DNA from 2 places in the Alteromonas sp. AMM-1 genome. Region 2 is predicted to be linked to the other one. Evidence: riboswitches for the same ligand, from Rfam matches in the RefSeq annotation. Region 2 holds a riboswitch; the other holds the start of a gene.
The links. Region 2 has a riboswitch for cyclic di-GMP ahead of ACLR2L_RS04055 (AAA family ATPase). Riboswitches for the same ligand answer to the same signal wherever they lie in the genome.
Positions count from the first base shown of each region.

Region 1: it holds a riboswitch for cyclic di-GMP, as region 2 does, so the genes downstream of both, ACLR2L_RS12620 (zinc-dependent metalloprotease family protein) here and ACLR2L_RS04055 (AAA family ATPase) in region 2, are expected to answer to the same signal.

Region 1 is NZ_JBLBUE010000077.1:9,176-14,351, forward strand. Features, by position in the region: gene ACLR2L_RS12605 (TetR/AcrR family transcriptional regulator) at 1-169, shown strand, start outside; gene ACLR2L_RS12610 (wax ester/triacylglycerol synthase domain-containing protein) at 176-1,618, shown strand; gene ACLR2L_RS12615 (putative RNA methyltransferase) at 1,663-2,505, shown strand; cyclic di-GMP riboswitch class I at 2,697-2,783, shown strand; gene ACLR2L_RS12620 (zinc-dependent metalloprotease family protein) at 2,861-4,975, shown strand.
Region 2 is NZ_JBLBUE010000011.1:19,833-25,008, reverse strand. Features, by position in the region: gene ACLR2L_RS04070 (M20/M25/M40 family metallo-hydrolase) at 1-374, opposite strand, end outside; gene ACLR2L_RS04065 (putative quinol monooxygenase) at 511-858, shown strand; gene ACLR2L_RS04060 (glutathione peroxidase) at 910-1,662, opposite strand; cyclic di-GMP riboswitch class I at 1,905-1,988, shown strand; gene ACLR2L_RS04055 (AAA family ATPase) at 2,112-2,807, shown strand; gene ACLR2L_RS04050 (replication protein RepA) at 2,767-3,114, shown strand; gene ACLR2L_RS04045 (diguanylate cyclase) at 3,257-5,176, shown strand, end outside.

The sequences.
Region 1 (5,176 bases), on a different contig from region 2:
ACGCGCAGTGAATGATCCGGTTTCGCAAAAATTTCATGCGCTGAGTTTAATAATGACGGCATTGCTTCCCAGGTTTGCGCTGGAAGAAGACACGTTGCGTCAGTTGCAAAGCGCCATTGAACATCATTCGATGGCAAATCTCACCAATACCGATGTACTGGAGGGCTAGAGGAGTATGGCTCGAAAGCTGACGTTTCTCGATAAATCGTTTTGGATCACTGAGTCACAGGCCAATCCCAAGCACGTAGCCTGTTTGCAAATCCTCTCGATACCAAAGGGTCAGGATCCCAAAACTTATGTCACTGCGCTGCACAGCGAAATGCAAGGGTTTGCCAAAGCCTGCCCACCCTTTAATTGCAAAGTTAAAGCCATTGGCATCTGGCCGTTGGGGTTGCAGCCGGTAAAAAACATGCAGATGGATTACCATGTGCAATGCCATCAAATTGCCAATATCGATGACCGTGAAGCATTAGACAGTTTTGTTGCCCGTATGCATGAAACGCGGCTGGATCCGCAAAAGCCACTGTGGCAGTATCATTTTCTATACGACCCAACGCACCACACGTTCGCCATTTATGCCAGGGTGCATCATCTGTACGGTGACGGATCTACGCTGGTACGCTGGTTTCAGGCAGGGTATCTGGACGAACCCAAAACTGACGGCTTTATACCACTGTGGGCAGTTAAGCGCCTGCGTCATGCTCCGGCTAAACAATATAAGCGGATAAAGCGTATCGGTTTGGGCGTGTGGGAATTCCTTATGATCACCAAAGATATTTTTGTGATCACGGTGGGATTAATGCTGCGGTTACTTCGCATCAATCGCCATTACATGCCGGTGCCTTTTACCGGTACGCGAACGGTACTTACGGGGCAAGTTCAACAAGGGCGGGCTGTGGCTACTCTGGATCTGGATTTTGGACGTATTCGGGCCTTAGCCAGACGCACCCGGGCATCGGCAAATGAAATACTACTTACTGCCTTCGATATAGGTGTACACAAATTACTGCAGGAGCACGGCCACGTATTTAAGCAGGCGCTTTACACCAATATGCCAATTAATCTGCGCAAACCCGGTGAAAAAACCAGTGGCAATAAAATAGCCATCGTACCGGTGCAACTGGCCCATGCAGAGCACGACCCGTACCTGCGCTTGCGTCAGATTATATACCATCACCGCATTGTGAAATACGCAGCGCAACGAGCGCGGCCGGCCGCTTTCAGCGCTTATACCATTGGGATTCAGGCCATCGCTCTGGTGTTCGAATGGTTGCGAATTTCAAACTGGATGCGACCCATTGCCAATATTCTGATCTCAAATGTACCCGGCCCAACGCATGCCAAATTCTTTAAAGACAGTGAATTGCTGGCGTGTTATCCCATTTCTACTATGACACCTGGTGGCGGGGTAAATATTACCCTGATGACCTACAACGGTACCGCCAACATTGGCATGGTGTGCTGCAATAAAACCATTAAGTCGCTGCAGCCCCTGGCTAAATATTGCCGGGAAGCGTTTGATATGCTGGAAGCCAGTATCGACGATCCTTCGCTTAACATTGACGACATAGGTGAGCATGTAGAAGAAGTACCGATGTCCATTGTTAGTGACACCTAAATACAGAAGGGGTAGCATAGCGGCTTTTTGAACCGGAGCCGACTATGTGGCACTGCCCCTTATGCCAGCACCCTTTGGCACTGGCGAATGCAGAACACCAGACTAAAACCTGGCGCTGTGACAATCGCCACAGTTTCGATGAAGCCAAATCCGGCTACCTCAATTTACTCCCGGTTCAGCACAAACACTCCAAACAGCCCGGTGACGACAAAACCATGCTCAACGCCCGACGCTGTTTTCACGACGGCAATGGTTATCTGCCACTGATGCAGGTGATTGCTGAAAAAATCCGTAAACACTCGCAGTTGGCGTTATTACCAGAATTTAATTTGTACGATGCCGGTTGCGGAGAAGGCAGCTATCTGGGCGTTATTCAAGCATCATTGCAGGCCGAAGACCATCGCGTAATGGCATGGGGAAGTGATATTGCCAAGCACGCTGTCGATATCGCGGCAAAGCGCTTTAGTCACTGTCACTTTGCAGTAGCAAGTAGCGCAAGATTACCTGTTGCAGATAAGTCATTACACACAGTGCTACAAGTGTTTGCGCCAGGTCATGATTCAGAATACGCCAGAGTTATCGCCTCCGATGGTTTGTGTATTATGGTTGATCCTGGCCCGGATCACCTTTGGGAAATCAAGCAAGCTATTTACGACTCGCCGCGCAAGCATCAGGACAAAATGGGTGACATGCCCGGCTTTGAACTGCTTGAAAAAGAATCGCTGAGTTTTACCATTGCATTTACCAGTCAGGCAATGCGTAAGGCACTGTTGGAAATGACCCCTTACTACTGGCGGTTACCTATCGATAAAGCCGACGAACTGGTAAATGCTGACTTCGACGTTACCGCTGATTTTGTTGTTCGCGTATTTAAGCGGGTAGCTTAACCCTCCCGTATTTAATACCTAAGCGGTTCTTTGGTGTAGCTGGCTTCGTTATTTAATTCAGTAACCTACATGCAATTAATTAACCTGTGAAACGCCACAGGTTAAACCATTAAGTATTACTGCACACACCTGTTGGCAGAGGTTTATACAGTGCAAGCTTCCATTGCCTGATAATCTGTTGGTGTGTGAATAACACAACTGGGCAAACCACGTGAAAGCGTGGGACGCAAAGTCACCGGTCTAAGGAGTGAAAACTCTACGATAGCGGGATTGCTGGCCAGTTAGCATCAAGGACCTGTGCTCAGGCTAACTTTCCGTTCCAAATGACCCTGAAATACCTATTTGGAGCAATAAAATGACACGCATTACTCACATTAAATTGAGTATGATTGCCGGGGCAACCTGTGCAATTCTGGCATCAGCCAGCCATGCAGCACCACTGCCGCAAGTATCAGACAATCTGCCACCTCAAGCACTTAAAAATGTACCGGAAGGCAAGTTAAAACAAACCTTGCTGCGCGTTCCGCAGCAAGCAAGAGATCGCGCGTTACAGCGCCTGGCCGACTTAGGCATTCCAACTGTTGATCAGCGATTCATGGACGCAGATAGCAGTGGCGAACTTTTCTACATTGAAGAAGGACTGGTAGAGGAAGTAGAAGAAGCCGCAGAGGAAACAGGTGAACTCAACTCGTCTGACAGTGTATTGCCCGCGGTGGATGTATTTAAACTTCACACCAATCCCAATTCAGCCAATAAGATTTTTCTGGATTTTGACGGCGGTTTGATTAGCGGAAAAGCATGGGGTGGCGGTGCTAGCTACGATACACAGCCGTTTGATTTAGACGGTAACCCAACCGATTTTAACGATGCCGAGCGCGCACGAATTCACGAGATATGGACCCGCATTGCCGATGACTTTGCGGCCTTTGATGTGGATATAACCACTGAAGCGCCAGAGAGTATGGGACCCAATACCGGTTGGTTATTGTTTACTAAAGATGCTGATAAAAACGGTAAAGCTATGCCCAGTCAGGGCGCCGGTGGGGTAGCGTATATTGGCGTGTGGGGCAGAAGTAATTACACCTATTATCAGCCCGCACTGGTGTATTACAACCGTTTAGGCGGCGGTGCGGCTACCTTTATGGCTGAAGCAGGCTCACATGAAATGGGCCACAACTTTGGCCTGGGTCACGATGGAAACTCTACAACCAGTTACTACCGGGGAACGGGTGCCGATAACGATCCATCAAGCTGGGCGCCTATTATGGGGGTGGGCTACTACAAAAACGTTACGCAATGGAGCAACGGTGATTATCCTGATGCCAATCAACTGCAAGACGACATTGCCATTTTGCAAAGTCAATTAGGTGGGAGTTCGGATACCTCGGGCAATACTGAAAATCCCGTTGCCCTGGTGATCGACGAGCAAGGCCAGTTTAGTGCAACCAATCGCGAAGTCGACCCTGGTACGCTGATTGCTGCAAATAAAGGCAGTATTCAGGTAGCCGATTCCGACTGGTTTCAATTTAGTGCTGGCACCGGGCCGTTAACCATCAATGCGACGCCTGCCTGGGATGCCTTTACCCGAACAGCCAGACGTGGTGGTAACCTGGATATTGGTTTAAGGCTTTACGATGCCCAGGGTACCCTGTTGGTAGAATACACAGATAGCTACGAGACCAGTGCTTCAATCAGCACCACAGTTGCTGAAGGGCTGTATGTGCTGGAAGTGTATGGTACCGATAGCGTATACGCGTCTGATTACGGCAGTCAGGGACACTACTATTTGCGAGGGGAGATTACGCTGGGTTCAGCAGACACCACTCCACCTGATCCAAATCCAATGGAGTTTGCACAGCAACCTGAGGCAACCAGTGCTTACAGTATTACCATGGCGTCGGTGGTTGCTACAGACGACAGACAGGGCATTGTGTCTTATCAGTTTACCTGTGCATACGGCGATGCATGTGTAAGCAGTGATTGGCAAACTGAAACAACGTTTACCGCAAATGGATTAACTGCTTCCACTGAATATTGCTTTACTGTAAGCGCGCGGGATCTGGCTGGAAACGTTACCGAGCCTTCAGCTGAAATGTGTACTACAACAAACGATGCACCCGTTGAGCTAACCGCGCCTGTTGCACCATCAGGACTCACTGTTACCGATGGACAGGATGGCACGGCCATACTCTCCTGGACAGACAACAGCGACAATGAAACTACCTTTGAAATTGAGCGTGAAAAACAATTTAAGGTAGGCCGCTATAAATTCACACAACTGGTTGCCAGTCTGGCAGAAAATACCGAGTCCTTCACCCACTCAAGTGGCACCGGCTCCTATATCTATCGCGTGCGGGCTGTTAACAGTGCAGGCAGCTCCGACTGGACTTCGTGGAGTGAAGTAACGGTTACCTCAGGTAGCACGGACGGTGTTAACAAGCCATGCCGCGGGAAACAATGCTCGCTGTAAATCAAATGAGAAATTGCAGCAACACATAATCAGAAAAGCACTTAGGGATAAGTGCTTTTTTTAATCGTAATGTGATGCATTCCACGATTCAGAAATGTTATTCAGTTCCTCTTTTACATATTCCAAAGTAACAAGAAATAAGTCGTTGAATAGTATGGACTACCTGAACAGAAGTCATTATTTATTTTGTATATTGACTGG
Region 2 (5,176 bases):
ACACGCTGAAACGGGCTATCTGGCTCAAATACGGTATCCAAATGGCCAATCAGCAACATCTTAGGGCCAGAACCACCTTCGATAGTCGCAACCAGGTGACCAGCCCGTTTAAATGCGCTGCCATCCACAAACTGCGCAGTAAAACCAAGCGCTTTGAATTCCGGTAACAGGTGTTCTGCAACGGCTTTGACACCTGCAAAGTTCATGGTGCCACTATTAATGCTGACGCTCTTTTCAAGCAATTTAATAGCGTTGGCCTTGTTTTTATCAATTGCATTGATCATGGCTTTTTCTTCGGAGCGAACGGCAGAATGCGCCGAAGCAGACACAAGCAGGCCAATTACACCCGCGCTGATTAATTGCTTTAGTTTCATGTTCCCTTCCCTAATGTTTAACCGGTGTTCAGCGTAATATTACAGAGATAAACCCGATATTCGAGTATGATGGCGATGAATGATTGTTTATTTCTGTCAGGTAACCCACACAAAAACGCTCAGCTCAGGAGGTAGTATGTCTAAGAAAGTGTATTGTTGCGCACAATTTCTGCCCAAACCCGGCAAAGAAAAAGCCCTGTTTGAAGTACTTCAACGTCTGGAACCCAATACGTTAAGAGAAGACGGCTGTATTCAGTACGTTGTGACGCGACATATCACCAGTCCGTTTGCCGAAGGCAACAGCTTTCCTATTGTGTTTAACGAAATATGGGCTGATATGGCGAGTTTTGAGGCACACTGTCAGCGCAGTGAAATTGCGGCATTTTTTGCGAAATATTGTCAGGCTGAGGATGGCTTAGCTGAAGACTGGAATGTGTGTATTTATACCGACGAACCAACGGACTACGATGCGCCCGTGTTGTAGAAGATAATCAACATAGCGGCTCGTTACATGAATAACGAGCCGCTGTTGTATTTATGCCTGCGCGGCAAAAAACACTTCTAAATCGTCGCTGCCACCAATGTGTTTTCCGCCAATAAATACCTGCGGTACCGTTGTGCGCCCGCTGATGGCTTTCAGAGACGTGAGCGTTGCTCCCTGCCCCATAACAATTTCTTCGTAACGGTAACCATGGTGTTGCAACAACGCCTTCGCTTTAGCACAGTAAGGACAACCCGGCTTGGTCAGTATCGACACCGGCTCCTGTTTAACCGCATTAGGCGCAATATAACTCAGCATAGTATCGGCATCAGACACTTCGAAAGGGTCGCCCGGCTTATTAGGCTCAATAAACAGTTTGTCTATTACACCGTCTTTAACCAGCATTGAGTAGCGCCAACTGCGTTTGCCAAACCCCAGGTCGGCTTTGTCTACCAGCATGCCCATACCATCGGTAAACTCACCATTGCCATCCGGAATAAGAGAAATATTTTCGGATTCCTGATCAGCAGCCCAGGCATTCATGACAAAGGTATCATTTACCGATACGCATACGATCTCATCTACACCGTTTTGTTTAAATACGTCGGCCAGCTCGTTATAACGCGGCAAGTGAGTTGAAGAGCACGTGGGCGTGAAGGCCCCCGGTAGCGAAAACACCACTACAGTTTTGCCTGCAAAAATATCGCCGGAAGTGCGGTTTATCCATTGCTCGCCTTCGCGAATTGCAAAGGTAACGTCAGGTACTTTTGTACCTTCGCGTGATGGTTTATCTACGGGGTGTGTCATGGTCATCTCCTTAATTGATGTTTCAAGTATAGCTGCCACAAAAAACTATGAAAGCGAAAATAGTCCATCGTTTTAATCTAAAAATCCAATTAGATAACCTTGCGCCATGATTTGCTATTGGTATACGGAACAATCCCTTTTTATGGTTTGCAATGCGTCAATGGCATAGCGCTGCATCGCAGCTTTGCTTATGCTATGTCACGTAAGGTGTATCACAGGTATCAGTGTTTCACTTTGCAAGCGTTTGAAAAAGGCAAAACGCGACGAAAGCGCGTGACGCAAAGCCTCCGGTCTTCATCATCTGATATGATAGCGGGGCTACCGAACACATAGGTTTTGACAACACCAGCTGTTGCAATACCCATAACGATGTTCACTTTTTCATTGTGTAATGACCATTACAGCGGGCTTCAAACTGTATATGCGAAGCTCCAATGAGGATTGAACCAATGATGATTCTAGTCGGTGGCGAGAAAGGCGGCAGTGGCAAAAGCTGTCTCGCCCAAAACATCGCTGTTTACCTGCGTTGCGAAAAGAAAGCCAGTGTTCTGATGGTGGATTGTGACCCACAGCGCACCACGTCAGACTGGGCGCAGGAACGCAGCAGTAATAATGCACTCCCCAATATTACCTGTATCCAGTTATACGGAAAAATTCGCAACGAATTACTCAGTTTAAAAGAGCGTTACGACTTCGTGGTGATTGACTGCGGCGGGCAGGATAATCTGGCATTGCGCTCATCTATGGCAGTAGCTGACCATATTCTTATCCCATTGCGCCCCAAACGCCGCGACTTGAAAACCGTACCGCATATGGAAGACATTCTGTCGACCTGTAAAATGGTTAATCCCAGAATGAACGCCGCCTTTGTGATCACGCAATGCCCTTCATTGCCGAGTCTGGCATCGCGTATTCTGGAAGCTAAAGAGGTTTGCCGTTCGTTTGAAGTACCCGTATTAAATTCGGTGACCTTTAGCCGGAATATGTATGACGACTCCGAAGAGTCCGGACGCTCGGTATTGGAAAGTGAGCCAACAGGCAAAGCCGCTATTGAGATCAGAAGTATTATTGAAGAGCTACTGGCCCGCAGAAAGGGGGAACAAAATGAGCCTACTCAATCTGTCGTGTACCACGCCGCGAGCTAGTGGCACTAATGCTGTACCCGTGACTGCCGATACATTTATAGACGAGGCATTGCACTACGCCAGTGGACAGTCGTGCGCGCTTTCAGTTGCAACGGCACAGCTCTCTAAAAAGGTGAGTGCAACAACGGCTGCTACTGAAGAAGCTGAAGCCGAATTGTCACTTCAGCCTATGCGCCGCGCTACGTTTACGCTTACTGAAGAGTGTATAGCGCAGTTGCAAGCAATCTCGGATCAGAGCGGAGTGGCTAAATCCAAACTGATCCGGCTATGGATAGCACATTTTTCTCACACAAGGAGTGACTGGTAGTGTTGCATTCAAATCAAACAACTGATTAAATTTTCAACATTTAAAAGGCGATATAGCCTATACTAAAGTATAAAGACAGATAGCACGCAGATGTATGTAGTAGCGGTTCTAGCAACAAAGAAAAGCGGTGTAAAAGGCATTTATGATAACCCGTGGCAGTTTAAATCTGCTAATGCTGTGTTTGTTCGCACTTGTGTTCACCTTGGTGTCAGCACAGGCGAAGGGGCATCCTCTGCGACATATCTCTCTGGACAGCGAGCATTATGGCGGCGGTTCATCCGGCGTCCAGCTACTCGTGGCGCAGGGCAATATTCAGCAGGCCGAACAGCAAATTGTAGACGCTCTGGCGCAGGCTCGCGCTAATAATGAAGACAATGCGGTAGCGTTGGGTGTGCACGCGCTCGGCCATTTATCACTGCTTAAAAACCTCTATCCGTTAGCCTTAACTCAGTTTCAAACCAGTCTTAATTACTTTAAAAGTACTAATCAGTCGCTGGCCATCGCTGACCTTTACACCGATATCGGCAGAACATACCGGGTAATGGGGCTGTATCAGTCTGCCCTCAGTTATTTCAATCTTGCCAAAGAAATTTATCACCAGCAAAACCGTAACGATGGTATTGCACTCCAACAGCTTGAAATTGGCGTTTCACTTCGCCAGCTTGGACAGTTTGAGAGTGCGCTGAGCCAGTTAGAAAGGGCACTGCCCCTGCTTCGCGAAACAAATGACAATGCCGCAAGTGCACTCGCGCTAATGAATATTGCCCGCGTTTACAGTGATGTTGGTAAAAACGATCAGGCTTTACTGTACTTAAAAGATGCCGAGCAACTCATCCGCACCCTTTCGATGTCGTTGTTAAATGCAGAGCTGGGGTATCACCTTGGCAAAGTGTATGCATCGGTAGGCAACTACGACGATGCGCTGCGGTATCTCAACAGCAGTATTGAAGGCTTCTCTAAACTAGGCGCATTGTGCGACAAAGGAAAGGCCACCGCGAGTTATGGCGAAGCCCTTATAGCCGGACAACAATACGCACAGGGACGTCAATTACTGTTAAAAGAACTGACCGATGCAACCGCGAACAACTGTACAACATTGTTAACCGATATCCATCTGGCACTGGCCGATGCGTATTTACCCGACGACCAGGAAAAAGCGCAGTATCATATCGAAGCCGGTCTGGAACAGGCTATAGACAGAGAAGAGCTGTATACGCAGTCACAATTCCAGGCAGTCAGGGTGAAGTTGTATGTGCAACAACAGAACTATGAGGCGGCGTTCGAGGCGTTACAGCGTCAGCGCAAGCTGGAATCTACCAGCCTTGATCAACGCCGTTCACTGGCCTTATTGTATCTTCAGTCACAGATCGATGCCGAACGACAGGCTCAGGCACTCACCCTACTCAGTAAAAATCAAGCTATCGAGCTGTCAAAGGCTGAACAACAGCAGCTCAGAACTAAGATGCTCTATGGCTCATTAATGGCCTCACTGTTGTTTGTGTTTTTATTTTGGAGCAGGGTAAATCAAAAACAACGCTCCAGCCTGCTAAAACGTGAAGTAAAACGACGAACCCAGGAACTTGAAATCAAAAACGCAGAGCTTGAAAGTGCCTATCAGGCATTGGAGCGCGCCAGCTTGTTGGATCCGCTTACCGGCCTGTATAACCGTCAGTATCTCAATAACCAGCTACCTCAGGAAATTCACCGCGCGCAACAAAACTATTTGGTTCACAAGCCTGTTGGCGCCGATGCTGCCAATGCAGATTTGGTGTGTTTTCTGCTGGATATCGATAACTTCAAGCACATTAACGACACTTATGGCCATCTCGCCGGCGACCGGATACTCATTCAGTTAAGCAAGCTGCTGCGCTCGGTTTTCAGGCCGTCTGACATGCTGATACGCTGGGGTGGGGAGGAATTTCTGGCGGTTTGCCGCAATACCAGCCGGCTAGAAGCGGTAACTCTGGCAACGCGACTACATCAGTCCCTGCATCAGGAATCGTTCTCGTTAAACGATCAAACACGATTGAAGATCACCTGTTCGATTGGCTTTTGTGTATTG